Regions from separate parts of the Streptomyces sp. NPDC054786 genome, predicted to be linked through region 2. Evidence: riboswitches for the same ligand, from Rfam matches in the RefSeq annotation. Region 2 holds a riboswitch; the other holds the start of a gene.
The links. A riboswitch is a leader RNA that binds a small molecule or an ion and turns the genes downstream of it on or off. The one in region 2 is predicted to bind S-adenosylmethionine.

Region 1 (15,737 bases), on a different contig from region 2:
GGGCGTGCCCCGGGTCTTCGAGAAGGTCTACAACTCGGCGCGGGCCAAGGCGCAGGCGGACGGCAAGGGCAAGGTCTTCGACAAGGCGGCGGACATCGCGATCGCCTACAGCCGCGCGCTGGACACCCCGGAGGGCCCGGCGTTCGCACTGAAGCTGAAGTACAAGGTCTTCGACCGGCTGGTCTACAGCAAGCTGCGTGCCGTCCTCGGCGGCCGCGCCACCCATGCCATCTCCGGCGGCGCCCCGCTCGGTGACCGCCTCGGCCACTTCTACCGCGGCATCGGCTTCACCGCCCTGGAGGGCTACGGCCTGACGGAGTCCTGTGCGGCCACCGCCTTCAACCCCTGGGACCGGCAGAAGATCGGTACCGTGGGCCAGCCGCTGCCCGGCTCGGTCGTGCGGATCGCCGACGACGGCGAGGTGCTGCTGCACGGCGAGCATCTCTTCACCGAGTACTGGAACAACCCGTCGGCCACCAAGGAGGCGCTGTCCGACGGCTGGTTCCACACGGGCGACATCGGCACCCTCGACGAGGACGGCTACCTCGCCATCACCGGCCGCAAGAAGGAAATACTGGTCACCGCGGGCGGCAAGAACGTCGCCCCCGCCGTGATCGAGGACCGTATCCGGGCGCATGCCCTGATCGCCGAGTGCATGGTCGTCGGCGACGGCCGGCCGTTCATCGGCGCGCTGGTCACCCTCGACGAGGAATTCCTGCCCCGCTGGGCCGAGGAGCACGGCTACCCCGCCGATGTGACGCCGTCTCAGGTCACCGGGGACCCGGAGCTGCTGGCCGCCGTCCAGCGCGCCGTCGACGACGGCAACGCGGCCGTCTCCAAGGCCGAGTCGGTACGTAAGTTCCGTATCCTGCCGACCCAGTTCACCGAGGAGTCGGGCCATGTCACGCCGTCGCTGAAGCTCAAGCGGAACGTGGTGGCGAAGGACTTCGCGGAGGAGATCGAGGCGATCTACCGCGCATAGGGGCCCACACCGCCCCCGAGCCGGTTCGGTACCGCCGGGATCCGCCGTCGTGGCTGCGCGCCACGGCGGCGGATTGTCGTTTCCCCCGGACGCGGTCGGCTCGCGCGGAGCGGAGTCACGGGCCCGCGGTGCCGGGCCGTTGCGCCGGCCGCGGGCGGTCCCTACAGCAGTTCCTTGAGCCGTTCCGCCAGCAGGTCCCAGCGCCACTTCTCCTCCACCCAGGCGCGGCCGCGTGCGCCCATGGTGCGGCGCAGGGCGGGGTCCCGGAGCAGGGTGACGATGCGGTCAGCGGTGGGGGCCGGGGAGCCGCCGGGGACGACCCAGCCCGTCTCGCCGTCGAGGACGGCGTCGGGGGCGCCGCCCGAGTCGCCCGCCACCACGGGGAGTCCGGTGGCGGAGGCCTCCAGGTAGACGATGCCGAGGCCCTCGACGTCCAGCCCGCCACGGCGGGTGCGGCAGGGCATCGCGAAGACGTCGCCGGCGCCGAAGTGGGCCGGCAGCTCCTCCCACGGGACCGCGCCGGTGAAGCGCACCGAGTCCCCGACACCCTTCTCCAGGGCCAGTGCGCGCAGCTCCTTCTCGTACGGGCCGCCGCCGACGATCAGCAGGACGGCATCGGGCACCGCGGACACGATGGCCGGCATCGCCTCGATCAGGGTGTCCTGGCCCTTGCGCGGGACGAGCCGCGAGACACACACCACCACCGGCCGGCCGGTGAGCCCGAGCGCGGCCCGTACGGCATCGCCCCCCGAGCCGGGGTGGAAGGTCTTCTCGTCCACGCCGGGCGGGAGTTGGACCATCCGTCCGGCGGCTTCCGGGGTGAGCGCACCGGCGATCCGCGAGCGGGTGTACTCGCCGAGGTAGGTGAGCGTGTCGGTGCCTTCACCGATCCGGCGCAGCAGCCGGCGGGCGGCCGGCAGCTGCGCCCAGCCCGCCTCGTGGCCGTGCGTGGTCGCCACGATGCGGCGCGCACCGGCCGAGCGCAGCGCGGGCGCCATCAGCCCGAGCGGCGCCGCCGCGCCGAACCACACGGAGGAGCAGCCGTGTTCACGCAGCAGCCCGGTGGCCCGCCGGGTCACCCTCGGGGTGGGCAGCAGCATCGTCGTACGGTCGCGTACCACCGGGAACGGCTGCTCGGCGTCGAAGGCGGCGGTGGCCGCGCGCCCCTCCGCGGTGCGCTTCCAGGTCGAGGCGTAGACGACGACCTGGGAGGGGTCCAGGCGCAGCGCCATGCTGTGCAGGAAGGCCTGGATGCCGCCGGGCCGGGGCGGGAAGTCGTTCGTGACGATCAAGGTCTTGTGCACGATGGTCTCTCGGCGGTCGGTCTCGGCGGTTCCGGCCCGACAGTACCGGTCGGCGGACAGCCGGGGGCGGCCCGCCCCGCCCCGCCCGTCCCTCGTCTACGGTCGTGACCAGCCGCCACCGGCATCATGCGGACAGCGCGGGCGGGAGCGGTCGGCAGGGCCCCGTGCGCGCGGGGCCACCGGCGGCCCGGACAGCGCAGGCGGGCAACGGCGGCACAGGCGGCCAACGGCCGAGGAGCGACGAGGTGACGATGAGCAGCATCAGCAGAGCGCGCGGGGTGTGGCTCCCGGTCGCGGCGTGGGCCGTGACCCGGGCCCTGGTCCTGCTGTGCGTCCTGAGGGTGCTGGTGCTGCCGGGGCCGGATGTCACCACCGATGTCTCGGTGATCTACCACGGCTGGTTCGAGATCCTGAAGACCGGCACCTTCCCGCTGGCGGATGTGACCTGGCAGTACCCACCGGCCGCCGCGCTCGCGATCCTCTCCCCCGGCCTGCTGCCGTTCCTCGACTACGCCCCGGCGTTCTTCACCCTGATCCTGGTCACGGACGCGGCGGCGCTGGCGCTGTTCCTGCGGGCCGGCCGGCGGCCCGGCCATCGCCCGGCGGGGGCCTGGGTGTGGATCGCGGGCGTGGCGCTGCTGGGCCCGACCGCGTACGCCCGCTACGACCTGATGGTCGCCGCGGTCGCCGCCGCCGCGCTGTTCGCGGCCGCCCGCCGGCCGCGGGTAGCGGGCGCCCTGGTCGCTTTCGGTGCGCTGCTGAAGGCCTGGCCCGTACTGCTGCTGACGGGGGCGGCGGTGCGCGGCCGCCGGGCACGCGCCCTGTGGGGGAGCGCGGCCGGCATCGCGGCCGGGCTGACCCTGCTCTGCATGGTCGCGGCACCGGGCGCGCTGGCCTTCCTCACCTTCCAGCGCGACCGCGGCACGGAGGTCGAGTCGCTCGGCGCGCTGGTCTTCCATGTCGCCCGGCAGTACGGGTGGGACGGACAGGTCCTGCTGCACTACGGCTCGCTGGAGTTCCTCGGGCCGGGCGTCCCGTTCGTCAGCACCCTGGCGCTCACCCTGAGCCTCGCCGCCGCGGGCTGGCTGTTCCTGTGGCGGGTGCGCGCCCGGGAGTTCGGCCCCGCGACGCTGTGCGACGCCGCCTTCACCGCCACCCTGCTGTTCACGACCACCAGCCGCGTCATCAGCCCGCAGTACATGCTCTGGCTGGTGGGGCTCGCCGCGGTGTGCATGACCGTACGCGCCAGCCGGCAGGCGCTGCCGGCGCTGCTGGTCCTGCCGGCCACCGGGATCACGCTGCTGGAGTTCCCCGTCTGGTTCGCGCACATCGTGGCGAGCGACCTCCAGGCGGTCGTGCTGCTGGCCGCGCGCAACGGCCTGCTGGTCGCCGCCTCGCTGCTCGCCTGCCGCCGGCTGTGGGTCTCGACGCGCGGCGGCGGTCAGGGGCGTACGGGCCCCGTCGGCGTGGTCAGCGCGCGCCGGCCGGTCGGCGAGACCACCGCGGCTCCCCCACAGCTCACGAGCTCCGCCCCGCAGGCACCCACGGACGGGTCGCCGTCATCGGGCCCCTGAGCCCGGCCCCGCGCCGCCGCGGCTGTGCCCGCAGGCGGCGCAACGGCAGTCCGCGCCTCCGCACGGACGGACCGCCCAGCCGGCCCGCCGCCCGCCCTCACCGCCGCAGCTGTGCCTTCACATACGCCCGCCACTGCCGGGTGAACTCCGCGAGTCCGACGCCCAGTTGGGAGCGCAGGGCGCGGTCCGTCCGGTCGGCGTGGGCCGGCGGCCGACGACCGGCGCCGGCCCGTGAGGCCGGACGGGAGCCCGCGGCGACCGCCGTGGCCGCCTCCATCGGCGCCCCCGCGCTCCCCGACGAGACCCGTATCGCGCTCTTGCCGGCCGCCCGGTAGAAGGCGATCAGTTTGGCCTCGCCCCACTTGTCGGCGATCATCCGGCAGGCCAGCCAGCTGCCCTCGTAGGCCTTGGCCAGCCGGTCGGCGCCGGCCTTGAAGCCGAAGTCCTCGTCGGTCGGCAGACGGGCGGGGGCCTTGCCCCGGGCGACCGCGCGGGTGAGTTCCGGGGCGGTGGTGGCGGCCTTGCGGCGGCCGCCCCGGTAGGCGACCCAGTCGGCGAAGCCCTCCGAGAGCCACAGCGGGGTCGCTGCCGTGGTGGCCGTGCGGGTGGCGACATGGGTGGTCTCGTGGGTGAGGACCACCCTGCGGCCCAGGTCGTTGAGCTCCTCGTAGGCATCGGGGTTGATGATCACGCGGTCCGCCGGCGTGCTCGTCGAGACGCCCGCCTCGCCCGTGGTGACCGCCGCGATCCCGGCATAGCCGGACGCATCGTCGCTGCCCATCAGCTGCGCCATCCGCTCGACCGAGTCCGGCGACTCGACCACGACCTTCTTCGACCACTTCCCCTTCCAGGCAGCCGAGACCGCGGGCACCGCCCGGTCCACCCGGCGCGCCAGATCCTTCAGCCGCGCCAGATGCCCGGCGCCGCCCAGGATCAGGCTGTGCTGGCCGCGGACCAGCCGCACCGGGCCCTGGTCCCACAGCTGGCGGGTGCCGCTCCGGCCCGCCGCCGCGCCCTCGGTGTCGGAGGAGATCAGCCAGTGGCCGTGGCGCCGGGTCAGGGTGAGGTACTGGACGGCGTGCACCGGCGAGGTGTCGTAGCCCTTGATGCGGTAGCGCAGCCGCACCTTCGCGGCCAGGTGTGTGTCGGATTCGCCGGCCGCGAGCGGGAAGGCGCCGGTCGAGTCGAGGTCGTAGTGCCAGTCGGCCAGTGGCACGGCTGCCAGATGGGCGAACATCGTGCGCTGTCGGTCCCGGTAGCCGCCGGCCCGCGGGTCGACGGAGGCGAGGAAGCCCACCGCGTCCCGCCGCTGGACGGCCCGCGCACGGGTGTCGAGCATCCGCTGGACGTCCGGGTAGCGGGCCGGTGTGGAGGTCGCGGGCGCACAGCCGGCCAGCGGGGCGAGCAGCGCGAGGAGCAGGGCGGCGCAGCCCGCCGCCCCGGCCCGCGACGGCCGCCGTCCCGCCCACTGGTGTGACATGCGGACGATCGTAGATCCGCCCCGGCCGGGGCAAAAACGCTGCGCTCCGCCTCAGGGCCTGGTGACGGACGAGATCGGCAGCATCCCGACGGGGTCGTAGCGGACCCGTGCGCCGGGATAGGGCGCGTGGACCACTTGGCCATTGCCGACGTACATCCCGACGTGGCTGGCGTCCGAGCGGTAGATGACCAGGTCACCGGGCTGCATCCGGCTGAGGGGCACCTGCCGGCCGGCGCCGCGCTGAGCCTGCGAGGTACGCGGGATGGAGACGCCGGCCCGGCCGTAGGCCCATTGGGTGAGTCCGGAGCAGTCGAAGGCCGAGGGCCCGTTGCCTCCCCACGCGTACGGCGAGCCGACCGCGGCGCGCACCGCGGCGACAGCCGCGGCGGCCCGTCCTGAGGCCGGTACGGCTCCCCGCAGGTCCGGGACCGCCTCATGGCGCCCGTCGCTCCTGGAGGCCCGGGCGTAGGCCTCCCTGGCGTCCCTGGGGAGCGCGTCCAGCAGCCGCCGCGCGGTGGCCAGCTTGTGCTGGACGTCCTTCTTGTGGCGCGCGACCTCCTTGCGGCCGGCCTCCAGCTCCGCCAGCTTCCCGGCGGTCTCCCTGCGCTGCTGCTCCAGGGAGCGCTGTGCGGCTCTCAGCCCGTGCAGCTCGCCGGCCTGGCGGGTCCCGAGCCGGTCGAGGGCGGAGGCCTTCTCCAGGTAGCTGTCGGGCCGTTCGGAGAGCATCAGCTTGACGGTGGGGTCCATCCCGCCGGCCCGGTACTGGGCGGCGGCCAGCGCGCCCAGCCTGCCGCGCATCCGGTTGACCCGCTCCTGGGCGCGGGCGGTGCGGTCCTGCAGGGCCGCCACCTGGTCGCGCAGCTTCTTGGTCCGTGCGCCCGCGCCGTTGAACTTCTCGGTGGCCCGCTCCGCCTGCTCGTAGAGGTGGTCGACCCGCGCGGTCGCCGTATCGCGGCCGACGGCCGTGCGGCTGACGGGGGTGGGGTCGGCGGAGGCCTGCGGGGCCGACAGCGCGGCGGCCGCGGTCGCCAGGGCGGCCGAGACCACGGTGACCCCGGCGAGGGTGGTCGGGCCGTGCTGCGAGGTACGGCGGTGGGACGCCACGAGAGCCGCACTCCTTCCGTGTGCAGCCCCTGCCGCCCCGGGAGGGCGGTCGGTGAACCGGATGCTGCGAGGGCAGACAGTAACGGCGCCGGTGCGATCCGGCCAAAGCGGCCTTTTCGTACGCAAAAAGCCGCCCCGCCGGTGACTGTGCAGGTCACCGGCGGGGCGGCAAGTCAGCGGCCGAGGCCGCAATTCGCCCGTTCGGGCGGCAGGTTGAGAGGGTTGTGAGGCTTTTCAGACCCGCACGCCGAACGCGAACGGCATGTTGCCGATCGGCTCGTAGCGCACGGCGGCGCCGGGCTTCGGCGCGTGCAGCACCTGGCCGTTGCCCGCATAGAGACCGATGTGGTGCAGGTCGCCGTAGAAGAGCACCAGATCGCCGGGCTTGAGGGCGCTCTGCGAGCCGATCCGGGTACCGGCGTTGGCCTGCGCCTGCGAGGTACGCGGCAGCGACTGGCCGGCCTGCTGGTAGGCCCAGGAGGTCAGACCCGAGCAGTCGAAGGAGGACGGGCCGGTGGCGCCCCAGACGTACGGCGAACCTATCTTGGACTGTGCGGCGGCCAGGGCGGCCGCACCGCGCTGCGAAGCCGGCACGTCATCGCCGAGGTTGACCCGCTGGTTGCTGCGGTTGGCGCGGTTCTCCTCGGCCTGCATGGCCGCCCGCTCCTTGGCGGTCATCTGGTTGAGCAGCTGCTGCGCCTTGCCCAGCTTGCCCTTGATCTCGTCCTTCTTGTCACCGAGCGCCTTACGGGTCTCGGAGAGGTCCTGGATCTTGCTCGTGGCCTCCGAGCGCTCCTGGGCCAGCCGGCGCTGCTTGTCCGCGATGGTCTTCAGCTGGTCGGCCTGCTTGCCGCTCAACTGGTCGAGCGTGGCGGCCTTTTCGAGGTAGGTGTCCGGGTCACCGGAGAGGAACAGCTGGACCGACGGGTCGATGCTGCCGCTGCGGTACTGGCCGGAGGCGACGGCGCCCAGGCCCTTGCGCATCTGGTTGAGCTCACCCTGGCCACGGGCGACCTTGTCCTGGAGGTCGTCGACCTCCTTCTGGAGCTTGTCCTGCTGCTCCTTGACCCCGTCGTACTTCTCGGTGGCCTGCTCCGCCTGCGAGTAGAGCTTGTCGACCTCGGACTTGACGTCCTTCTTCGACTGATGAGGGGCGGCCTGGGCGGCCTGGGACGAAAGGGCGACGGCCGCCGCGGCGGTGGCGGTGAGCACGGTCACGCGAGTACGGCTCGGCTGCTTGGGTCGACGGTGGGACGCCACGGGGGCGAGCTCCTTCTTCCTCCAGCCGCCTACCGGGAAGTGGGGGGGTGAGACCCCGGCTCCGCGTGAACGCCGCGGACTCGGCGGTACCTTCACCTGTTCATCCCGGTTGGATAATCATCTGCATGAAGGTTCGGGCCTGACCTTAGTAACCGAGCTGTGATCGCTTCAAATCCTCAGGGGAAAAATCTGCGCCACCAGCCCCATCTTTTACCAACATCACACAGCCAGTGAGCATCAACTGACGCTCAGAGACGGATTACCCGCGATTTCCCGTGTTCCGACGCTCCGGGCGGCGACGCGTCAGGTCCGCGCAAGTCGTTTGAGAAGCAAGGCCGATGCGACCGGCCGCGCCCCGGCCCTCGCCACACCGTCGGCCACTTCCCGGTCCGTGGAGACCACCACGACCGGACGGCCGGGTGGTTCGGCCCGAACCAGCTGACGAATCAACTCATCGGCCGTTACGCCCGGTTTGCTGAAAAGGACCCGGACCCCGCGCGGCGGCGCGAGCAGTACCGGCGCCGCCAGCTCCGCCCCGTCGAAGACACAGGTCATCTCCGCACCGGTCTGGGCCGCCAGCACCGCGAGACCGCCCAGCAGCCGCAGCCGCTGCTTGTCGAGCGGCATGGTCGGATAGCCGGTTTTGGTGACGTTGTAGCCATCCACCACCAAATGCGCCTGCGGCAGCGCCAGAAGCTGGTCGAGCAGCGCCGGATCCATCTCCGACAGCGCCCGGGTCGCAATGTCCTTCGGCGTCATCCGGCCCGGTGCGACCGCCTCGACGGTGTCCGCCGGGTGGACGCTGGCGGGCGGCAGTGCCAGCTCGCGGCGCAGCCCCTGCGCGGCGTCCAGGACCGTGTCCAGCAGCAGCCGCAGCCGCATGTCCTCGACGCTGCGGCCCTCGCGGGTGGAGCGCCGGCTGGCCTCCAGCGCCGCCTCGGCCTCCGCGATCCGGGCCTTGAGCCGGCGCACTTCGCTGTCCGCCGCGGTCTTCTCCGTGGCCGCCCGGTCCCGGACGTCCGCCATGGCGCGCTCGGCCTTGCGCACCGCGGCCTCACCGCGCTTGACGTCGCTCAGTGCGCTGCGCAGCTTGCGCCGCAGCGACTCGTTCTCCTTGCGGACGGCATCCAGGTCCACCCGGATCCGGTCGGCCTCCGTACGGGCCTCGCCGCGCGCCTGCCCCAGCTCCTCGCGCAGCCTGGCCAGCTCCCGTTCGGCCTCCTCGCCGGCCCGCTCGGCGCGCGCCCGCTGCGCCTCCTCGCCGGCCGCCGCGACGAGCTTGACCCAGCCTTCGGGGCGCAGCACATAGGCGGCCGCCGCGACATCGAGCGGATCGGCGGCCGCGGGCGGAGTGCCGTGCTCCAGCGCGTCGGCGAGCTCAGACTGCGCCTCACGCAGCTTGCCCGCGATCCGCTGCCGGAAGACCGCATCGCTCTCCAGCGCTGCGGCCATCGCATTTCCGGCGAATTTGGCCCGACGAGTCGGGGTGAACCGGGCGTACTGCCGCAGTGGGGGCGGAAGTTCGGCGAGGGTCAGTGCGCCGAACGACTCCGCGGTGAGCGCCACGACACGGCGCCGTACGCCCTCGGGCAGCGGACGGTCGAGCACTTCGTCGGCCGCACCCTCGGGTGCGTCGTCACGCTGGGCCCCCGGCTCCCCTTCTGGACGGTCCACCACGGCTGCATCGCTCCGATCTCAGGCGTTCGCGCCCGGGCGGTCGACCAGCTCGATCTGGTCGACCGCGTTGCACCAGCGGCAGCGCACGGACTCGATGCTCTCACTGAGGACCTCGCGCTCCTCCACCGTCGGCGCCCCGGCCAGGTCCAGGTGGACGTACTCCACGACCTTCGACCGGCGGGTCACATCGAAACGCGTGAGGTTGCCGCACAGGGTGCAGCGCCACCGGGTTCCGTCCGTCGGCAGGGGAACAGCCATCGTGTCGTCCTCTTTCGTGCTCGTCGTCTCGTGCTGCTGCGCGGTTCACGCGGTGCGCCGTCGGATCGCGGAAGTACGCAAAGTACTGCCTGTAACCCTACGGCCTGATGGGGGGCCGGTGCGGGCCCGCCCAGGTGCCGGGACGCGGCGAGGCACTCTGTCCCGATTGCCCGCATTGGGTCATGATCACCTCATGACGGTGCCGGCCCCCTCACCCCGCTCTCCCCGCTCGTCCGGCCTCCTCCCCCGCCCTCCGCACCCCACCCAGTCACTGGCCGCGGTGTTCTCGCGGATGACGAATGTGCTGATCGGCCTGTGCTGTGCGGTCTTCGTGGTCGGCCCCGCCTCCGGCCTGAACCGGATATACGGCACCGGCGATGCCCTGCTGAAGGCCCAGACCGCGTATTTCGAGCGGTGGGGCGTGATCCCGCTGGATCTGTGGAGCGGTTCGGTACGGGCGCTGATCACCCCGCTCACCGCGTTGTTCGTGCACGGCAGCTGGCTGCATCTGCTCGGCAACGTGCTCTTCCTGTACGTCTTCGGCGGGATGACCGAGGCACGTATGGGCAGGTGGCCGTTCGCCGCCTTTTACCTCATCATCGGCTACCTGGCGCTGCTCGGCTACGCGGCCGCACACGCCGCCTCGGGCCAGACGCTGGTGGGCGCCTCCGGCTCGATCTCCGGCGTACTGGGCGCCTTCCTCTTTCTGTTCCCCACGGCCCGGGTCACCAGCGTCTTCCCGTTCCTGTTCTTCCTGCCGCTGCGCTTCCCCGCCTGGATCGTGCTGCTGTTCTGGTTCTTCCTTCAGTGGCAGGCCGCGCAGGACGACCCCCGCGGTCCCGGCGTCGCCTACCTCGCCCATGTCGTCGGCTTCGCGCTCGGCTTCCTGTACGCCTGGGCCCGATACGGGAGGGATAGTGTGGGGGCCACCGGGGGAGATGACCGGGCAACCGAGGGAGAGAGCCAGCCGTGATCACGTCGATCGTGCTCATCAAGACCAACGTGGACCAGATCCCGGAGATCGCCGCGAAGATCGCCGCGCTGGAGGGTGTCAGCGAGGTCTACTCGGTCACCGGAGCCCACGATCTGATCGCGATGGTGCGGGTCGCCGCCCACGACGACCTCGCCGACGTCATCCCGGGCCGGATCAGCAAGGTGCCCGGCGTCGCCGCCACGGAGACGCACATCGCCTTCCGTACGTACTCCCAGCACGACCTTGAGGCTGCCTTCGCGATTGGGCTCGACGCGTAGCCCTTCCTTATCCCACGTTTTCGGCTGTCCCGCCGTGGTGGTTGTTCGCCGTTGCGCCTCTCCGCTGCGCTGTGCTTTGCACCCCACGTTGTCGGCTTGCCGCCGTTGGGGTTCGTCACCGTTGCGCCTGCGGCGGGCTGGGGTCGCTGCGCGGGGCTGTCGGGTGCGGTGCCGCTCCTCCGGACTTCGTCCTGCGGCGCGTCCCCTCCCGTTGAGGGGTGGAGAAAAGGCTGGTGGGGGTGCCGGTAGGTGGTCCGGTGCGCCTTGCGTCTCGCACGTGAACCCGCGGGCCGAACGCCCGCCCCCACCCACGTTTCACCCATCCACTCACGGGAGGGGGCGGGCCGGAGGGGCCTGGTGTGTGGACGTAAAGCGCAGCAGTCCACACACCAGGCCCCGCAGGCCCGTCACCGCACCCACAGCCCCGCGCAGCGGACCCCGCCCGCCGCAGGCGCAACGGCGAACAACCGCTACGGCGAGAGGGCCGACAACGGATTAAACGGCGGGCACACAACGCCCGTCCTCCGTGCGGTAGTTCCAGCGCGCACCGTCCGCCACCAGCTCCTTGACCGCCCGGACGAACCGCTCGACGTGCTCGTCGGGCGTCCCGGCACCGAAGCTGACCCGGATGGCGTTCAGCGACCGCTCACCGGGCGCCGCCTCCGGGGCCCCGCACTCCCCCGGCTCCTGCGGCTCGCTGCCCAGCAGGGTCCGTACGAGCGGGTGCGCGCAGAACAGGCCGTCGCGGACGCCGATGCCGTACTCCGCCGACAGCGCCGCCGCGAAGTGCGAGCTGTTCCAGCCCTCGACGACGAAGGACAGGACGCCCACCCGCGCCGCGTCCTCGCCGAAGAGCGAGAGCACGTTCACCTCGGGCACCTCGGCCAGCCCTTCCCGCACCCGGGCGATCAGCTCCTGCTCACGGGCGACCAGGCCCTCGAATCCGGCCTCGGTCAGCGCCCGGCAGGCCGAGGCGATCGCATAGGCGCCGATGACGTTCGGCGAACCGGCCTCGTGCCGGGCGGCGGTGGTGTGCCACTCGACGTCCACGCCGCCGTCCGTCCGCCGGGAGACCTTGCGGCTGGCGCCGCCGCCGGCCAGATACGGTTCGGCGTCCTGCAGCCAGTCCGCGCGGCCGGCCAATACACCGGCGCCGAACGGCGCGTACAGCTTGTGCCCGGAGAAGGCGATCCAGTCGACGTCCAGCTCCGCGATGTCCACGGGGTGGTGCGGGGCGAGCTGCGCCGCGTCCAGCACGATCCGCGCACCGTGCGCATGTGCGGCGGTCGCCAGCTCCCGCACCGGCCACAGCTCACCGGTCACATTCGACGCACCGGTCACACAGACCAGCGCCGGGCCGTAGGGCTCCCGCTCGGCCAGCGCCTTCTCCAGGGTGTCCACCGCCTGCTGCGGGGTGCGCGGCGCGTTGAGGTAGGTCACCGCGACATCCGCGCGCTGCTCCCACGGGAGCAGCGAGGCATGATGCTCGGTCTCGAAGACGAACACCCGGGTGGCCTGCGGGAGTACGGCGGCGAGCAGGTTCAGCGAGTCGGTGGTGGAGCGGGTGAAGACCACCTGGTCCTCGGATCCGCAGCCCAGGAACTCCGCGATCGTCCGGCGGCTGTTCTCGAAGAGGTCGGTGGACAGCTGCGAGAGGTACCCGGCGCCGCGGTGCACGCTGCCGTAGTACGGGGCGTAGGCCGCCACGTCGTCCCAGACCCGCTGCAGCGCGGGCGCGCTGGCGGCGTAGTCCAGCGCGGCGTAGTCGACCTCGCCGCCGGTCACGAGCGGAACGAGCACGTCCCGGCCGAGAACCGGCAGCGGGGCACACACGGAGCGGTCGGCGGCAACGGCGGAAACAGACATGGCGAACTCCCGTAAGAGGTAAGCGAATTCGCTGCGGGCGGGGCGCAGGAGCGCACGGCACGGCGCCGCAGCGGAAAAGGAAAAGGGGTGCGAAAAAGGGGCCGTCGAGCCCTATCGCATTCGCTGATTCACGGAAGTTCTCCCTCGGGGACCAGGATCCCTGGCGAGGGATCCGCGCTTGCCGCAGACCTCGCTGCCTGCGGCCTGGTCATCACCCGGGGCACCCCGCCACGGAAGGAGGGTTGCCGGACAGCGGGCCGGGGCCTGCATCGCTGTCACTCGTGACCTGCGCAGAATCATGCCACACCGGCAACAGCGCGCAAGCCCCGGTCCGTATACCGGACCGGGGCTTGCGTCACACTCCGCGTCACCGCGCGCTCATGTGTTGCTGGCGGCCACCCAGCGCTCCAGCGCCTGAAGCGCCGCACCCGAGTCGATCGCGGCGGCGGCCCTGTCGATACCGGCCCGGATCTGTTCCGCCAGTGGGGCGTCGGTCGGCTCCAGCGCGACCAGCGCCGCCGCGGAGTTCAGCAGCACCGCATCGCGCACCGGACCGGTCTCCCCGTCCAGCAGCCGGCGGGCCACCTCCGCGTTGTACGACGCGTCCGCGCCGCGCAGCGCCTCCACCGGCACCAGCGGGATCCCCACGTCCCGCGGGTCGAAGGCCTCCTCGCGCACCGTGCCGTCCCGGACGATCCAGACCCGGGAGGTCGCGGTCGTGGTCAGCTCGTCCAGGCCGTCATCGCCCCGGAAGACCAGCGCCGACGAGCCGCGCTCGGCGAGCACCCCGGCCAGGATCGGCGCCATCCGGGCGTCGGCGACTCCGGTCGCCTGGGCGCGGACCCTCGCGGGGTTGGTCAGCGGGCCCAGCGCATTGAACGTCGTACGGATGCCGAGCTGGCCCCGGGCGTTGGCGACGTGCCGCAGCGAGGGGTGGAACGTCACCGCGAAGCAGAAGGTGATGCCCGCTTCCTGGGCGACCTCGGTGACCCGCTGCGGGGTGAGGTCGAGATTGACGCCGAGCTTCTCCAGCACGTCGGAGGCGCCGCTGGCCGAGGACGCGGCGCGGTTGCCGTGCTTGACGACCTTGGCGCCGGTGCCGGCCACCACGATCGAGGACATCGTGGAGATGTTGACGGTCTTGGCGCCGTCGCCGCCGGTGCCGACGATGTCCACGCTCGGCCCGGGCACCTCGATCAGCCGGGCGTGCGCATACATCGTGCGCACCAGTCCGGAGATCTCCGCGACGGTCTCGCCCTTGGCCCGCAGCGCCACCGCGAAGCCGGCGATCTGGGCGTCGGTGGCCTCGCCCCGCATGATCTTGTCCATCGCCCATGCGGTGTCGTCCGCGGCGAGGTCATGGCCGTCGAGCAGGGCGTTGAGGACGCCCGGCCAGGTGTGGGCCGCCACGCTGTCGCCGCCCACCGGGGTCACAACGTTCATGGTCCACACTCCTGGTTCGTCTCCTGCTTATGCCGTCACCCTATCGAGACGACGGCACGCCGGAGGGCCCCGTCCGGATTGGGGTCTCCCCTGCTCGGCCGAGGCCGAGCGCGGGGAAGGACGGGGCCCTCTGGGTGGCGTGCTACCTACGGTGCGCTACGAGGCGCCGCGGTGATCAGTGGTGGCCGTGGCCGCTGGTGATCTCCTTGTACTCCTCCACCGTGGGCTTCGGGATGACGTTGTCCTCGCCGTAGAAGTTCCGCGAGAGCCGGGCGCGCAGCTTCTGCGAGAGCGACAGCTTGCGTGCCACACCGTTCTCGTCGACCTCCGGGCCGAGCTCGACCGGAGTGGGCTGCTCGTGCTGCGTGAGCACGTGCAGCTGCTCCTGGTCGAGCGGCTCGTGGACCTCGATGAACTCACCGTGCGGCAGGCGCTTGATGATGCCGGACTCGCGTCCGTGCAGCACCTTGTCCCTGTCGCGCCGCTGCAGACCCAGGCAGAACCGCTTGGTGGCGATGAAGCCCAGCACCGGCCCGACGAAGAACGCGATCCGGACGAACCAGGTGATCGAGTTGATCGACAGGTGGAAGTGCGTGGCCCACAGGTCGTTGCCGCCACCGATCAGCATCACGAAGTACGCGATCAGCCAGGCGACACCGAAGCCGGTACGGGTCGGGACGTTGCGCGGGCGGTCCAGGATGTGGTGCTCGCGCTTGTCACCCCTGACCCAGGACTCGACGAACGGGTAGACCGCGATCGCGACCAGGACCAGCGGGAAGATGATGATCGGGATCAGCACACCGAAGTTGACGGTGTGGCCCCAGAAGTTCCACTCCCAGCCCGGCATGACACGCACCAGACCCTCGGCGAAGCCCATGTACCAGTCGGGCTGGGCGCCGGTGGACACCTGGTCGGGCCGGTAGGGGCCGATCGCCCACACCGGGTTGATGCTGGCGATCGCGGCGATCGCGGCGATCACACCGAAGACCAGGAAGAAGAAGCCTCCGGCCTTGGCCATGTAGACCGGCAGCAGCGGCATGCCCACGACGTTGTTGTTGGTCTTGCCGGCACCCGGGAACTGGGTGTGCTTGTGGTAGAAGACCAGGATCAGGTGCGCCACCAGCAGGCCGAGCATGATGCCCGGCAGCAGCAGGACGTGCACCGTGAAGAACCGCGGGATGATGTCGTGCCCCGGGAACTCCCCGCCGAAGATGAAGAACTGCAGGTACGAACCGACCAGCGGCATCGCCAGGACGACGCCCTCGATGAACCGCACACCGGTACCGGAGAGCAGGTCGTCGGGGAGCGAGTAGCCGGTGAAGCCGGTGAACATGCCCAGCACGAACAGCAGGAAGCCGAACAGCCAGTTGACCTCGCGCGGCTTGCGGAAGGCGCCGGTGAAGAACACCCGCATCATGTGGACCATCATCGCGGCCAGGAACACCAGCGCGGCCCAGTGGTGGATCTGCCTTATAAGCAGCCCGCCCCGGACGTCGAAGCTGATGTCCAGCGTCGACTCGAAGGCCTGCGTCATCCGG
Region 2 (15,737 bases):
GCTGGGGCTACCCGTCCGTGGCCTGGACCGGCGCCGCACTGGCCGCGGCCGCCGTCGTCACCACTGCCCTCGCCTTCCGGCTGCACCGCGCAACAAGCCACTCCCGGCTGATCGCCTCCTCGGCGACGGCCAGCGCCGCACCGGCGACACACAAGACAGCGGAGGCGGCGGTGACGGCGGTGGCGGCAGGGACGGCGGCCACCGCAGGGACGGCAGAGGCCGGGGACACAGCGGGGCGGCACTGAGCCGCGTTAGGGCATAGGGGGCGGGCCTCGGGGGAAGCGCGGGGCACCGGCCGGAGGAGCACCGCGGGCCAGCACCCGGGTAAGCCCGGGGCGCCGCCCAGGGGAGCGGAGGGACCACCCGGGTTCCTCGGGGCACCACCCGGGGAAGCACCGCGGGCCGGCACCACGGCAGCCCCATCACCCCCGGCCGTCACACGGGCCTCACACCCCGCCCTCGAACCTCCAGCGCGTCTGGCTGTATGTCTCTCCCCGTCCGAACCCGAAGGCCGTGACCGGCTCGACCCGGAAGACCACGGCCCGGTCGGCCTGCCCGTAGAACGCGCCGTCGCGGACGTCGAAGTGCCAGTCGCTGCCGTACTTCCCGGCGTACAGATCGGCCAGCCGGCGCAGTGTCGGCTCGTCGCTGACCTGCACCGCATCGCCTTCGACGACCACATCGAGCCCCACATGCAGATCGTTGCCACCGGCGGTCGAGGTCGTCAGCACACAGTGCGCGTTGGTTTCGAGGTTCTTGGCCTTGCGTTCGCCGGGGCCGGTGCAGAAGTGGAGGGCGCCGTCCGACCAGACGGCGAGCAGCGGGGTGACATGCGGACGGCCGTCAGGCCGGACGGTGGTGAGCCAGAAGATCTCCGCCTCGGTCATCCCGCCGACGGCCGCGGGCCATCCGGTCGCCGTGGCGCCCTCACTGCTGTAGCCGGGGTCGAGATCGGTGGCCGGTTCCCGGCCCGGTTCGCTGGCTGACATGACTGTCCCCTTCCGATGCGGCGCACGGTCAGGCCCATCGTGCGGGGGCACGCCATCACGCCGCCGCTACGACGCGCCGCAGCGGGCGGTACGGGCTGCGGCAGACCTCGGGGCCGAAGCCGAGGCAACGCGGTGCCGGAGAACCGGGCCCGGAGAACCAGGGTGCCGGGGTGCCGGGGGCGACGACCTCACGGCCGACGGCGACGGCCTCACCTCTGCGGCGCCGGCCGGTTCTTGGGCCGGCGCAGCCCCGCGGCCGTCAGCCGGCGCAGCAGCTCCTTGCTGCCGACCTCCACGGCCCCGGCACGCACCGCGTCGCCGTACCGCTCCGCCGGCAGGTCGTAGTGGTCGCGCTCGAACGCCCGGCGGGGCGCGCCGATCCCCGCGGCGAAGGCGTGCAGTTCGTCGAAGGAGTGGTCGCTGACCAGATGCGACCACATCCGGCCGTGGCCGGGCCAGGTGGGTGGATCGATATAGATCGCCACGTCAGCCCTCCGGCCGGATCACCGCATCAGCCCGCCACACCCTCAACCGCCTCACCCCTCCACGGGGGCACCCAGCCGCCCGACCCGAGCCACCGCTACCGCCGTCTTGGGGCAGACCCAATGCGGGTCGGGCCCCAACTCCGGTTCGACATCGAGCGCATGGGGATCGCCCGACTCCGTGCACACGGGGCACAGCGGCCAGCGGCCGTACCGGTCCAGAAGGGCGTCCTGGACGTCCTGCGCTATCAGTCCCGCGACGAATGCCGCGCCTTCAGGCCATTGCTCCACCCACCACCGGCGGTGGACGACCGCGTCCTCCACGAGCGAGACGATGTCGGCGTCGGCCACCTTGTCCGCCATCAGGTCAGCGAGCACCAGCGCCCGCGCGGCGTGCAATGCCTGTTCCAGCTCCATGCCCCCATTGTCCCCCGACCACCCACCGGCGAACGGCGTTGTCCACAGGCCGAGGCGGATCATGCGCTCTGTCCACAGCACTCACAGAGGGTATTGACGCCGAGCGTCGATGAAATTACTTTTCAAGCGTGAGCAGCAGCGTGAAGGAAACTTTCAAGGACGCGGCCGTCGAGACCCGACCGGCCCCGGCCCCACCCGCCCCCGCCGCACTGGCCGCCAAGGTCCGCACCCTCGCCCCGACGATGACCCGCTCCATGCAGCGGGTCGCCGAGACCGTCGCGAGCGACCCGGCCGGCTGCGCCGCCCTCACCGTCACCGGCCTCGCGGAGCGCACGGGCACCAGCGAAGCCACCGTCGTGCGGACGTCCCGGCTGCTCGGCTACCCGGGCTACCGCGATCTGCGGCTCGCACTCGCCGCGGTCGCCGCGCAGCAGGCGGCCGGCGGCGCGCCCGCGGTGACCGCCGACATAGCGGTCGACGACTCCCTCGTCGATGTCGTCGCGAAGCTGGCGCAGGAGGAGCAGCAGTGCCTGGCCGACACCGCCGCGGCACTGGACGTCACCCAGCTCGAAGCCGCCGTCACCGCGCTCTCCGGGGCCCGCCGCATCGATGTGTACGGCATCGGGGCCTCCAATCTCGTCGGCCAGGACCTCGCCCAGAAGCTGCTGCGCATCGGCCTGATCGCGCATGCGCACGCGGACCCGCATCTGGCCGTGACGAACGCGGTGCAGATGCGGACCGGTGACGCCGCCATCGCGATCACGCACTCCGGGCGGACCACCGATGTCATAGAGCCACTGCGGGTGGCCTTCGACCACGGCGCGACGACCATCGCCATCACCGGCCGCCCGGACGGCGAGATCGCCTCGTACGCCGACTACATCCTGACCACGTCCACGGCCCGCGAGAGCGAGCTGCGGCCGGCCGCGATGTCGTCCAGGACGAGCCAGCTGCTGGTCGTGGACTGCCTGTTCATAGGCGTCGCGCAGCGTACGTACGAGACCGCCGCCCCCGCGCTCTCCGCCTCCTACGAGGCCCTCGCCCACCGCCACTCACCACGCAACAACCAGCGCTGACCTCACGCCGCCCCGCCGTTGGGGCCCGTGCCGCGACGGCGGCAGGGGCGGCACAGCGGCACCCCCGCGACGAGGCAGCCGAAAAGCACCGGCCCCCCGACGAGCCCGACTCGAAAAGAGCCGTCATTGCCATGACCTCCACCGCCGACTACGCCCATCTGCGCGCCCAGTTGGACACCCTCACCACCGAGGCATTCCGGCCCGAGCTCGCGGACATCGACCGCCGCTCCACCCTGGACATCGCCCGCACGATGAACGACGAGGACGCCACCGTCCCCGCCGCCGTCGCCCGGCGGCTCCCCGAGATCGCCGCCGCGATCGACGCCACCGCCGCGCGCATGGCCCGCGGCGGCCGGCTGATCTACGCAGGCGCCGGTACGGCCGGCCGCCTCGGGGTGCTGGATGCCAGCGAATGCCCGCCGACCTTCAACACCGACCCGTCCGAAGTCCTCGGGCTGATCGCGGGGGGTCCGTCCGCCATGGTCACCGCCGTCGAGGGCGCCGAGGACAGCAAGAAGTTCGCCGTCGAGGATCTGACCGGGATCGGCCTGACCGACGTGGACACCGTCGTCGGCATCTCCGCCTCCGGCCGCACGCCGTACGCGATCGGGGCCGTCGAATACGCCCGTGACCTGGGCGCCCTGACCATCGGCCTGTCCTGCAACGCCGATTCGGCGCTGGCCGCGGCCGCCGAGCACGGCATCGAGATCGTGGTCGGCCCCGAGCTGCTGACCGGCTCCACCCGGCTCAAGGCGGGCACCGCCCAAAAGCTGGTGCTCAACATGCTCTCGACCATCACCATGATCCGCCTGGGCAAGACCTACGGGAATCTGATGGTCGACGTCCGCGCCTCCAACGAAAAGCTGCGGGCCCGCTCGCGCCGTATCGTCGCGCTCGCCACCGGCGCCACGGACCTGGAGATCGAGACGGCACTGAGCAGCACGGACGGCGAGGTGAAGAACGCCATCCTCACCCTCCTCGGCGATGTCGACGGCCCCACCGCCGCCCGTCTCCTCGAAGCCGCCAACGGCCATCTGCGCGAAGCCCTCCAGGCCGCCAAGCCCCACTGAGACACCGGGGCCCGCCGGGCCCCACCGCTCACACACCCCCGGGGCCGGACCTCACCCCGGCCCCGGCCCCGCCCCCAACCCCTGCTCCTGTTTTGTCTCCACAGCAAGGCACCGCATATGCCCGAAGACAAGAACCGCGCCACCGCCGCCGCGATCCTCCCCCTCGTCGGCGGCGCCGAGAACCTCACCTCCGTCGCCCACTGCATGACCCGGCTCCGCCTCGGCGTCCAGGACCGCTCCCTGGTCCAGGACGAAGCCCTCAAGGCGCTCCCGGCCGTCATGGGCGTGGTCGAGGACGACACGTACCAGATCGTGCTGGGCCCCGGGACGGTCGCCCGGGTCACCCCCGAGTTCACGCGCCTGGTCGAGCAGTCCCGCACCACGGCACCGGAGGCCACGACCGTCGGCCCCCAGGCCACGACACCCGCATCCGCACCGGAACCCCCACCAGAGGCCGCCGTCCCCACGGCACCCACCGGCACCACAGCCACTCGCGAGCCTGCCCCCGCACCCGCCACCGCCGCGGAGCTGGCCGCTCAAGGCGCCGCCCTCAAGGCGCGGCAGAAGGCCAGGAACTCCACCCCGGTGAAGCTGTTCCTCCGCCGGATCGCCAATATCTTCGTCCCGCTGATCCCGGCCCTGATCGGCTGCGGCATCGTCGCCGGTATCAACGGTCTGCTGGCCAACCTCGGCTGGCTGCCGTCCGTCGTCCCGGCGCTCGCGGCCATCGCCTCCGGCTTCATGTCCCTCATCGCCGTCTTCGTCGGCTACAACACCGCCAAGGAGTTCGGCGGCACACCGATCCTCGGCGGCGCGGTCGCCGCGGTCATCGTGTTCCCGGGCATCGCCCAGATCACCGCCTTCGGCCAGAAGCTCGCACCGGGCCAGGGCGGCGTACTGGGCGCACTGGCCGCGGCACTGCTCGCCGTCCGGGTGGAGAAGTGGTGCCGCAAACTGGTACCCGAGGCGCTGGACGTCCTCCTCACCCCGACCCTGACCGTCCTGGTCACGGGCCTGGTCACGATCTTCGGCCTGATGTTCGTCGCGGGCGAGGTCTCCACCGCCATCGGCACCTTCGCCAACTGGCTGCTGGCCCACGGCGGGGCCTTCGCCGGCTTCATCCTGGGCGGCCTCTTCCTGCCCCTCGTGATGCTCGGCCTCCACCAGGCCCTGATCCCGATCCACACCACCCTCATCGAGCAGCAGGGCTATACGGTCCTGCTCCCGATCCTCGCCATGGCAGGAGCAGGCCAGGTCGGCGCCGCCCTCGCCGTCTACCTCCGGCTCCCCCGCAACCGCTCGATCCGTACGACCATCAAGTCCGCCCTCCCCGCGGGCTTCTTGGGCGTCGGTGAACCGCTGATCTACGGCGTCTCGCTCCCTCTGGGCCGCCCTTTCATCACCGCCTGCATCGGCGGCGCATTCGGCGGCGGCTTCATCGGCCTCTTCAACCAACTCGGCGACGCCGTCGGCTCCACCGCCATCGGCCCCTCCGGCTGGGCCCTGTTCCCCCTGGTCAAGGGCGACCAGAACATCGCCACCACCCTCGTCATCTACGCCCTCGGCCTGGGCGTCGGCTACCTCACCGGCTTCCTCGCCACCTACTTCTTCGGCTTCAGCAAGCAGATGCGGGCAGACCTCAACACGGACCCCGACACCGACACCGCCCCTGGCCCCGCAGCCGCATCCACGGAGACCGACCCCGCAGCCACTGAAGGAGGCCCCACCACACACGGCACCCCGGCCGGCCTGGGGGCACGCTGAGCGGCCCGGCCCGGCCCTACCCGACCCGGCCCGGCCTGGCCTGGCCTGGCCTGGCCTGCGAGGTTCATGAAAGAACGCCCGTTGGCCCTTTCCCTCAGGGCATCCGGCTCTCCCGGTTCAGCTCGCTGACGCGCGCCGCCAGTACGGCGGACGGCGGCGCGGTGTGCAGTAAGTACGGCGGGCAGGTCCACGGTCGGCCGCCACCGGGTGGGCGGAGCTTCAGCAACACCCCCTGGTGGCCCACGACCCGGCCGACACGCCTGTCCCGCCTGTCCCGCCTGTCCCGCCTGTCCACCGCACAGTTGCCGAACGACGGGATCACGGCTGTCCCTCCTCCGGGCCGTGGCCGGGAGCGGCGGTCTTGGCGTAGTCCACCAATACGTCGGCCAGCCGCTGGGCGGTGTCCAGATTGCAGCGCCCCAGCTCGACCAGTGGCGCCATGACGGTGCTCGCGCACGACACCGGGTCGACGCAGAGGGAAGGCAGCGTGACTCCCACTGCCTGGAGTGCGGTGTGCAGTTCCGCCATAACACCCTCGGCCTGCCGTACCCGATCACGCGCCGTCAACATTTCGCCTCATCACCTTCCACGCTGAGTGTTCCCACTGTGCACACAGCGTGGCGGTTGCGGGCCTAGCCTGCAGAGAGAAGCGGATCCAACAACCGATCGTGTGTAACAGGGAGTTGCCGCGATGCCCGGAACCCAGCCCCACGCCCCGTCCTCGTCACCCCGCGCCACGCTCGGGGCCGAGTTACGACGACCAGCGGGAGGGGCCGGGCCTCACCGAGACCGGGACGGCCGCTTCCCCCAGCATCTGTGCGGCAGTTGACCCACAAGAGACCCACGGGGAGGTGGGGAGGCCCGTCGTGGAGCGGCGAACCAGGCACGAAGCCGCGGTACCGGGGCGGGGTGCGGCCGGACCGCCGTCGCCCGCATCGGCACGGCAGTAACGTCGGCGGCAGGCTGATCCGGGTTACGCCGCCCCTGGCGCGCCAGGCCGGCCGGGGCGCCGTGCGTCGCGGGCTGCCTCATCGGCCGTCGGCGGTAGCGCGTCCGACGGGCATCGGACGGCGCCCGTGCACGGCACGCCGGGTGGTGGTGCCCCGGAAACGCCGCCGGGGCGGCACCCCCTGGGAGGAGGGTGCCGCCCCGACGTACGTGTGGACGTGATCCGGGAGGATCAGCTCTGATCCAGTGGATCAGAAGTCCATGTCACCGCCCGGCATGCCGCCCGGAGCGCCGGCCGCGCCGGCCTTCTCCGGCTTGTCGGCAATGACGGCCTCGGTGGTGAGGAAGAGCGCCGCGATGGAGGCGGCGTTCTGCAGCGCGGAGCGGGTGACCTTCGCCGGGTCGATGATGCCCTCGGCGATCATGTCGACGTACTCACCCGTCGCGGCGTTGAGGCCGTGACCGATGGGCAGGTTGCGCACCTTCTCCACGACGACGCCGCCCTCAAGGCCGCCGTTGACGGAGATCTGCTTCAGCGGGGCTTCCAGGGCCAGCTTCACCGCGTTGGCGCCGGTGGCCTCGTCGCCGTCGAGCTCCAGCTTCTCGAAGACCTGGGAGGCCTGGAGCAGGGCCACGCCACCGCCGGCGACGATGCCCTCTTCGACGGCCGCCTTCGCGTTGCGAACGGCGTCCTCGATGCGGTGCTTGCGCTCCTTGAGCTCGACCTCGGTGGCGGCACCGGCCTTGATGACGGCCACGCCGCCGGCCAGCTTCGCCAGACGCTCCTGGAGCTTCTCGCGGTCGTAGTCCGAGTCGCTGTTCTCGATCTCGGCACGGATCTGGTTGACCCGGCCCTGGACCTGCTCGCTGTCGCCGGCACCGTCGACGATGGTGGTCTCGTCCTTGGTGATGACGACCTTGCGGGCGCGGCCGAGCAGTTCGAGACCGGCGTTCTCCAGCTTGAGACCGACCTCCTCGGAGATGACGGTGCCACCGGTGAGGATGGCGATGTCGCCGAGCATGGCCTTACGACGGTCACCGAAGCCCGGGGCCTTGACGGCGACGGACTTGAAGGTGCCACGGATCTTGTTGACGACCAGGGTCGACAGGGCCTCGCCCTCGACGTCCTCGGCGATGATCAGCAGCGGCTTGCCGGACTGCATGACCTTCTCCAGGAGCGGCAGCAGGTCCTTCACGCTGCTGATCTTGGAGTTGACGATGAGGATGTACGGGTCGTCGAGCGACGCCTCCATACGCTCCATGTCGGTGGCGAAGTACGCCGAGATGTAGCCCTTGTCGAAGCGCATACCCTCGGTGAGCTCCAGCTCCAGACCGAAGGTCTGGGACTCCTCGACGGTGATGACGCCTTCCTTGCCGACCTTGTCCATGGCCTCGGCGATCAGCTCGCCGATCTGGGTGTCAGCGGCGGAGATGGAGGCGGTCGAAGCGATCTGCTCCTTGGTCTCCACGTCCTTGGCCTGCTCCAGCAGGGCGGCGGAGACGGCCTCGACGGCACGCTCGATACCGCGCTTGAGGGCCATCGGGTTGGCGCCGGCGGCTACGTTGCGCAGGCCCTCGCGGACCAGAGCCTGGGCCAGGACGGTCGCGGTCGTCGTGCCGTCACCGGCGACGTCGTCCGTCTTCTTCGCGACCTCCTTGACCAGCTCGGCGCCGATCTTCTCGTACGGGTCCTCGAGCTCGATCTCCTTGGCGATGGAAACACCATCGTTGGTGATCGTGGGGGCGCCCCACTTCTTCTCGAGGACGACGTTGCGGCCCTTGGGGCCGAGGGTGACCTTGACGGCGTCGGCGAGCTGGTTCATCCCGCGCTCGAGACCGCGCCGTGCCTCCTCGTCGAACGCGATGATCTTGGCCATGTGAAGTGGTCCTCCCGGACTGGGGTGGATTGCTCCGGACCGCGCTGGCGCCCGCGACGGACGACCTGCAAACCCGTGTGGTTCCTTGCCCCACCCGGCCTGCGGGCCTCACCGACCCGGTCCTTCGTTGTCACTCTCACTGGGAGAGTGCTAACGCAATGATTAGCACTCGCACCCCTTGAGTGCAAGGCGGCTTCGAAGAAGCCTCCCATTGGAGTGGTGACCGAGTGACGGGTGAGCACGGGCGCCCCGGGGGGCCGCCCGACCGTCCGCCGACGACGGACAGCAGAAGGCCCGCACCCCTCAGGGGCACGGGCCTTCACTACGCTGCAGTCGGTCGGCGCCTCAGCCGGCCACCCGGACCATGTCCGCCTGCGGCCCCTTCTGGCCCTGCGAGATCTCGAACTCGACCCGCTGGCCTTCCTCGAGGGTGCGGTAACCGTCCATCTGGATCGCGCTGTAGTGGACGAAAACATCCGCACCACCGTCGACCGCGATGAAGCCGTACCCCTTCTCCGCGTTGAACCACTTGACGGTGCCCTGAGCCATGCCTAACTCCCCTATTACTGGCCCTTGCGCAGGACCGCACTCCGCGGACCCGGGTCAGACCTCACCCCGCGAAAATCCCGTGGGATGTGCGCCGGAACGCGTCGACCGCCGCTGAATGTATCTGCACAGATGCCCAGCGCAACAGGTCAATCGGACGAGAATTCTGGGGCCGGAGAATCGGCAATATGCCGTGAAATCCCGGTTCTCCCGGGCAAGTCGGGCCGGGCATAGCGCACCTAAGCGACAAATGCTGCACACACTTTGGGCACAACTGATCGCGGCCTCATATGCGTTCGGCACACGCACGCGTTATAGCGCAGGGGGATCACCCCAATGGTATCCCCTTTCACAACACGGAATTGCCCCGTCCGCTTTCTGGCGGACGGGGCAATTCCGGTCAAGCAGGGGAAGAGATGGCGCAAATCAGCAGCCGCCGGCCACCGCCGGAATGATCGAGATGCCCGCGCCGTCCGGGGTCGGCGTCTCCAGGCCCTGCTCGAAGCGCACATCGTCGTCGTTGACGTACACGTTCACGAAGCGGCGCAGCTTGCCGGCGTCGTCCAGCACTCGCGCCGCGATGCCCTGGTGGTTCTTCTCCAGGTCGGCGATCACCTCGGAGAGGGTCGCGCCCTCGGCGGGAACCTCGGCCTGGCCATCGGTGTACGTGCGGAGGATGGTGGGGATGCGGACCTTGACGCTCATGGTGGTGCCTTCCAGGAATGACGGAGTACGAGTTCGGGGGCTGTGGCGCGGCCTCGTCCGCGGACCGGCCGACGGCCTCAGCGTGCCAGGCCGGCCGCGCGGAACGCGTCCAGATCGGGACGGATCGTCGCCGTGGGTCCGGAGGTCGGGGCGACCGCGTCCAGTGTCTTGAGGCCGTCACCGGTGTTCAGGACGACGGTGGTCAGGGAGGGGTCGAGCAGACCGGCCTCGACGAGCTTCTTGGTCACGCCGACGGTCACCCCGCCCGCGGTCTCCGCGAAGATGCCTTCCGTCCTGGCCAGCAGCTTGATCGCGTCCACGACCTGCTCGTCGTTGACGTCCTCGACGGCGCCGCCCGTACGGCGGGCGATGTCGAGCACATACGGGCCGTCGGCCGGGTTGCCGATCGCCAGCGACTTGGCGATGGTCTTCGGCTTCTGCGGGCGCACGACGTCGTGCCCGGCCTTGAAGGCCGTGGACACCGGCGAGCAGCCCTCCGCCTGGGCGCCGAAGATCTTGTACGGCTTGTCCTCGACCAGGCCGAGGGCGATCAGCTCCTTGAGCCCCTTGTCGATCTTCGTGAGCTGCGAGCCGGACGCGATCGGGATGACGATCTGGTCCGGGAGCTGCCAGCCCAGCTGCTCGCAGATCTCGTACGCGAGGGTCTTGGAGCCCTCGCCGTAGTACGGGCGCAGATTGACGTTGACGAAGCCCCAGCCCTCGCCCAGGGGATCGCCGATGAGCTCCGAGCAGAAGCGGTTGACGTCGTCGTAGTTGCCCTCGATGCCGACCAGGTCACCGCCGTAGACCGCGGCCATGACGACCTTGCCGGCCTCCAGGTCGTGCGGGATGAACACGCAGGACTCGAAACCGGCGCGGCGGGCCGCGGCGCCGACCGCACCGGCGAGGTTGCCGGTGGAGGAGCAGGAGAGCGTGGTGAAGCCGAACGCGCGGGCGGCCTCGACGGCGATCGCCACGACGCGGTCCTTGAAGGAGTGCGTCGGGTTGCCGGAGTCGTCCTTGACGTACAGACCGCCGGTGACGCCCAGCTCGGCGGCGAGCCGGTCGGCCTTGACGAGCTTGGTGAAGCCGGGGTTCAGGTTGGGCTTGTCGGCCACGTCGGCGGGGACGGGCAGCAGCGGGGCGTAGCGCCAGATGTTGTCCGGACCGGCCTCGATCTGCTTCCGCAGGCCCTCGGGGTCGCCGCTCGGCAGGTCGTACGCGACTTCGAGCGGCCCGAAACATTCCTGGCACGCGAAGATCGGGCCGAGCGGGAAGCGCTGACCGCACTCGCGGCAGGACAGCGCGGCGGCGGGGCCCAGAGCGACGGTGGGGGTGTTTTCGGTGACTTGCACAGCCATGGAGGCGAGGCCCTTTCTCCTCATCTTCCTCGCGACGAATCTCGCCACGAGACGGATTTGGCACCTTCCCAAGCCGGGAGCCTCGCGCACGCGGGACGTCAGCGTCCTGGCGGCAAGACCGGCTGGAGGGTTGCCGGGGCTTCAACGGGCCGTATCCCTCTGCCCCTCTGGATGAGCGGTATGGCGCTGGGCCGAAACCCAGGCGTTTGTGGCGCGGACCCCGACATGCGACGGCCATCCGCGTTGTTCAAGACTGTAACCGAAGGCCGTGACTGTTGAGATAGTCGTCCGAACCGCGAGATGGATCACACAGGCCGCCGATCCGGCGGCGACCGAGGAGTCGTAGACGTGCTGGAAGAGGTGGAGGGCTGGCTGAGCAGCCGCTCCTGGTCCGCCGCGGACCGCCCGCTGGGGCAGCTGCTGGAGGCGAAGCGCCAGACGGGCCGCACGGTCAGTGTGGTGCTGCCCGCGCTCGACGAGGAGACCACCGTCGGGGCGATCGTGTCGGTGATCCGCGCCGAGCTGATGACCGACACGGTCCCGCTCGTCGACGAGCTGGTGGTGCTGGACTCCGGCTCCACCGACCGCACCGCCGAGATCGCGGCGGCGGCCGGCGCCCGGGTCGTCCACCGCGACAGCGTCCTGCCGCGGCTGCCCGCCCTCCCCGGCAAGGGCGAGGTGCTGTGGCGCTCCCTGCTGGTCACCACGGGCGACATCGTCTGCTTCATCGACGCCGACCTGCGCGAATTCTCCGCCGGCTTCGTCTCCGGGATCGTCGGCCCGCTGCTCACGGATCCGGACATCCAGTTCGTGAAGGCGATGTACGACCGTCCCCTGGAGACCGGCGCCGAGGGCGCCGGGGCCGGCCAGGGCGGCCGGGTGACGGAGCTGGTCGCCCGTCCGCTGCTGAATCTGCACTGGCCGCAGCTGGCCGGCTTCGTCCAGCCCCTGGGCGGCGAGTACGCGGCCCGCCGCTCCCTCCTGGAGCGGCTGCCGTTCCCGGTCGGCTACGGCGTCGAGCTCGGCCTGCTCGTCGACGCCCTGCACACCGTCGGCCTCGATGCCCTCGCCCAGGTGGACGTCGGCGTACGCAAACACCGCCACCAGGACGGCCAGGCCCTGGGCCGGATGGCCGCCGCGATCTACCGGACCGCGCAACTGCGCCTGACTCGCGGCCACTTGGTGCGCCCCAGGCTGACCCAGTTCGACCGCGGCGAGCAGGGCTTCGTCCCGCGCACCACGGAGGTCGACACCGAGGAGCGCCCCCCGATGGCCGAAATCCCGGAGTACGCGGAGCGGCGCGCGGCCTGAGGACTCAGGCGTCGAAGTCGTACTCCAGCACGTAGGCGGACGAGTCGAGGATCATCTCGTTGACCTCGACGGTCCGCCCGTCCGCGGTCATGGCCGTGCGGCTGATGAGAATGACAGGCGTGCCCGCCGGAAGGCGCAGCCGAGCGGCCTCCTCCGGCGTCGGCATGCGTGTCCGCACCTCCTCCCTGAAGCGGGCAGGCCCCGCACCCAGCTCGGCAAGCCGGGCGTATGTGCCACCCGCCCCGGTATCCAGCTGCGCGATCGCCGATCCCCCGACAAGAGCAGCAGGGAGGTAGGAGGTGGACAGCAACACCGGCTTACCGTCGAGCACGAACCTGCGACGCCGCACGATCATCGCGTCTCCAGGCGCTATGCCGAGCTGCGCAGCGACGGCTTCAGCCGCCGGTTCCTCGTCCACGGTGACCTCGTCCACCACCAGGTCACGGTCGGGGACATCGGCCGACCAGACCGAACGCCCCTCACCCCATTGCTCCCGAGCCAGACGCGGGACGCCACGGCGCCGGATCGGCTGGAACGCCCGCACGAAGACCCCGGCACCCTTGCGGGCATCGGCAAGACCCTCCGAGGTGAGCACACCGAGCGCCTGTCGCGCCGTCATCCGCGCCACGCCGTGCCGGTCCATCAGCTCGTTCTCCCCGGGCAGCCGGTCACCGGGCCGGAAATCCCCCCTCCGCGATCGCCCGCTTCAGAGCGTCGGCGATCCGGCGGTACTTGGGCGACGAGCTCTCCTGTGCGGCCATGGCGACGCATCCCTCCTGGCGATCTCTAGACATCCTAGAGATCTGTTCGAGTGCCCTGGGGCACCGCTCACCTCAACCCTCAACATCTCTAGAGAACTAGTTGACGCTGTGCACTCGTTTCGATTCAATGTGTAGCGATCCAACTTCTCTAGAGAACTGGAGTCGCCATGAAGCCTCCCGTGCGTCCACGCCTGCTTCCCTGGTCAAGTCCGGAGGGGAAACCGTGCTACCTGCTCTCCGACGGGGAAGGCCCTGTCACCCGGCAAGCGGACGCTGTGGAGTACGCCCAGCTCGCATCCGGTGAGACCCTCCTGGGACACGCCCGTGCCCTCCTCGGCGACAACGGGACCACCACACCCGAACTGCGCTTTCTGGCCTGTTGCTTGACAGGCGCGCTCGGCGACACGCTACGTATCTCCCGCAGCCGGGGCGACCGCCTCGGCTGCGGGCATCCGGAGGGGGAACCGTCGTTGCCCCTCGACGCGTTACGGCCGGGCGACGCCTGAGGAGCCCCCGCCCCCACCCCTTGGCCGCTTCCGTACGTTTGCGCGGATCTGTTGCGGGTTACCTTCGCGACATGGTCTCCGAGCGCAGTGCGGCCCCAGCAGGTGCCGAGGTTCTTGTCGCGTCGAATCGCGGGCCGGTCTCCTACGGTCTGACGGAGGACGGCACGCTCACCGCCAAGCGGGGCGGGGGCGGGCTGGTGTCCGGGCTGTCGGCCATCGGGCCCGGCACGAACGCGGTGTGGGTGTGCGCCGCACTGGGCGACGGGGACCGGGAAGCCGTACGGCGGACGGGTGGTGCGCTGGAGCCGGGGGACACCGGTGGACAGCGCGTCCGGATGCTGGACATCCCGGCCGAGGTGCATGCCGAGGCCTACAACGGCATCGCGAACTCGGTGCTGTGGTTCGTCCACCACATGCTCTACCAGACGCCGCTGGAGCCTGCCTTCGGTGCGGAGTTCCGGGCGCAGTGGGCGTCGTACGAGGCGTACAACCGCACCTTCGCGCAGGCGCTGGCCGACGAGGCCGCCGAGGGTGCGGCGGTGCTGGTGCAGGACTACCACCTGTCCCTGGTCCCGGGGATGCTGCGGGCGCTGCGGCCCGACGTACGGATCGCCCATTTCTCGCACACGCCGTGGGCGCCGCCGGAGTACTTCCGGATGCTGCCGGACGACATCGCCGAGCAGCTGCTGCGGGGAATGCTGGGCGCCGACCGGCTGGGGTTCCTCACGCACCGCTGGGCGGACGCGTTCCGCGCGTGCTGCGCCGAGGTGGTCGACGGCACCGGCGAGACCCGGATCGGTGTGCACGGGCTCGGGGCGGACGCCGGGTTCCTGCGGGAGCGGTCGCAACAGGCGGACGTCAATGAGCGGCTGACCGCCCTGCGTGAGCAGATCGGCGTGGGGCCCGACGGGACGGCGCGCAGGACCGTCGTCCGGGTGGACCGGACCGAGCTGTCGAAGAACATCGTGCGGGGACTGCTCGCCTACCGGGAGTTCCTGGTGGGGCATCCGTCGTGGCACGAGCGCGTCGTACACGTCGCGTTCGCCTATCCGTCGCGCCAGGACCTGGCCGTCTACCGGGAGTACACGGCACAGGTCGGACGGCTCGCCGAGGCGATCAACGCCGAGTACGGCACGGAGAGTTGGCAGCCGGTCGTGCTGCATGTGAAGGATGACTTCGCGCGCTCGCTGGCCGCCTACCGCCTGGCGGACGTGGCGCTGGTCAACCCGATCCGGGACGGGATGAATCTGGTCGCGAAGGAGATCCCGGTGGTCTCCGACCATGGCTGTGTGCTGGTGCTCTCCCGGGAGGCCGGGGCCCACGAGGAGCTGGGCGAGGACGCCCTCACGGTCAACCCGTACGACGTCAGCGGCACCGCGCGGGCGCTGCACGCGGCGCTGTCGATGGCGGCCGGGGAACGCAGCGAGCGTACGGCTCGGCTGGCCGCTGCCGCCACGGCGCTGCCGCCGGCGCAGTGGTTCCTGGAGCAGTTGCGGGCGCTGAAGGAGGACACCCCGAAGCGGGATGCCCCCTGAGCCGTTCTCCGCTACGGCCGTTCCGGCCCGCAGGCCGCGTGGTTACGTTCGCTCGGGGGAGCTGCCGGCCGGGGCGGCATCGAGGAGGCCGCGCAGGGTCTCGCGGTGCAGGTCGGCGATCGGGCCGACCAGGTCAGGGTGGCGCAGCAGCGGCGCCGCACGGTGATCGCGAGGGCTGGGAATCGTCAGCCGGCGGGCGGTGCCCACGTTGTCCGCGCCGTGATGGGTTGCGGCCAGGCAGGCCGCCGCCACCACGGCGAGATCGGCGTCGGCCAGCAGGCAGGCCGCCCAGCTGACGACGGTTTCGTCCACCCAGCTGCGCCAGGCGTCTGCGGCTCCCTCCGGCGGAGGGGCACCGGCGCCGGTGACGGAGTCCAGCCGGGCGGAGC

Region 1: linked by a shared signal. The riboswitch ahead of ACWGI6_RS32740 (aminotransferase class V-fold PLP-dependent enzyme) and the one ahead of thrC (threonine synthase) in region 2 are both predicted to bind S-adenosylmethionine.

The regions. Positions count from the first base shown of each region.
Region 1 is NZ_JBSHAW010000050.1:21,895-37,631, forward strand. Features, by position in the region: gene ACWGI6_RS32690 (AMP-dependent synthetase/ligase) at 1-982, shown strand, start outside; gene ACWGI6_RS32695 (glycosyltransferase family 4 protein) at 1,144-2,286, opposite strand; gene ACWGI6_RS32700 (glycosyltransferase 87 family protein) at 2,538-3,860, shown strand; gene ACWGI6_RS32705 (hypothetical protein) at 3,958-5,340, opposite strand; gene ACWGI6_RS32710 (NlpC/P60 family protein) at 5,392-6,444, opposite strand; gene ACWGI6_RS32715 (NlpC/P60 family protein) at 6,679-7,704, opposite strand; gene ACWGI6_RS32720 (NYN domain-containing protein) at 8,008-9,381, opposite strand; gene ACWGI6_RS32725 (hypothetical protein) at 9,400-9,639, opposite strand; gene ACWGI6_RS32730 (rhomboid family intramembrane serine protease) at 9,932-10,612, shown strand; gene ACWGI6_RS32735 (Lrp/AsnC ligand binding domain-containing protein) at 10,609-10,890, shown strand; gene ACWGI6_RS32740 (aminotransferase class V-fold PLP-dependent enzyme) at 11,386-12,756, opposite strand; SAM riboswitch class IV at 12,926-13,043, opposite strand; gene trpD (anthranilate phosphoribosyltransferase) at 13,135-14,199, opposite strand; gene qcrB (cytochrome bc1 complex cytochrome b subunit) at 14,375-15,737, opposite strand, start outside.
Region 2 is NZ_JBSHAW010000042.1:22,340-38,076, forward strand. Features, by position in the region: gene ACWGI6_RS30010 (Cmx/CmrA family chloramphenicol efflux MFS transporter) at 1-245, shown strand, start outside; gene ACWGI6_RS30015 (pyridoxamine 5'-phosphate oxidase family protein) at 447-989, opposite strand; gene ACWGI6_RS30020 (DUF4031 domain-containing protein) at 1,199-1,474, opposite strand; gene ACWGI6_RS30025 (hypothetical protein) at 1,526-1,888, opposite strand; gene ACWGI6_RS30030 (MurR/RpiR family transcriptional regulator) at 2,017-2,964, shown strand; gene murQ (N-acetylmuramic acid 6-phosphate etherase) at 3,096-4,034, shown strand; gene ACWGI6_RS30040 (PTS transporter subunit EIIC) at 4,152-5,798, shown strand; gene ACWGI6_RS30045 (hypothetical protein) at 6,117-6,326, opposite strand; gene groL (chaperonin GroEL) at 6,998-8,623, opposite strand; gene ACWGI6_RS30055 (cold-shock protein) at 8,969-9,172, opposite strand; gene ACWGI6_RS30060 (MoaD/ThiS family protein) at 9,596-9,874, opposite strand; gene thrC (threonine synthase) at 9,952-11,235, opposite strand; SAM riboswitch class I at 11,253-11,413, opposite strand; gene ACWGI6_RS30070 (glucosyl-3-phosphoglycerate synthase) at 11,584-12,546, shown strand; partial or broken gene ACWGI6_RS30075 (GntR family transcriptional regulator) at 12,551-13,307, opposite strand; gene ACWGI6_RS30080 (hypothetical protein) at 13,583-13,813, shown strand; gene ACWGI6_RS30085 (alpha,alpha-trehalose-phosphate synthase (UDP-forming)) at 13,885-15,348, shown strand; gene ACWGI6_RS30090 (hypothetical protein) at 15,391-15,737, opposite strand, start outside.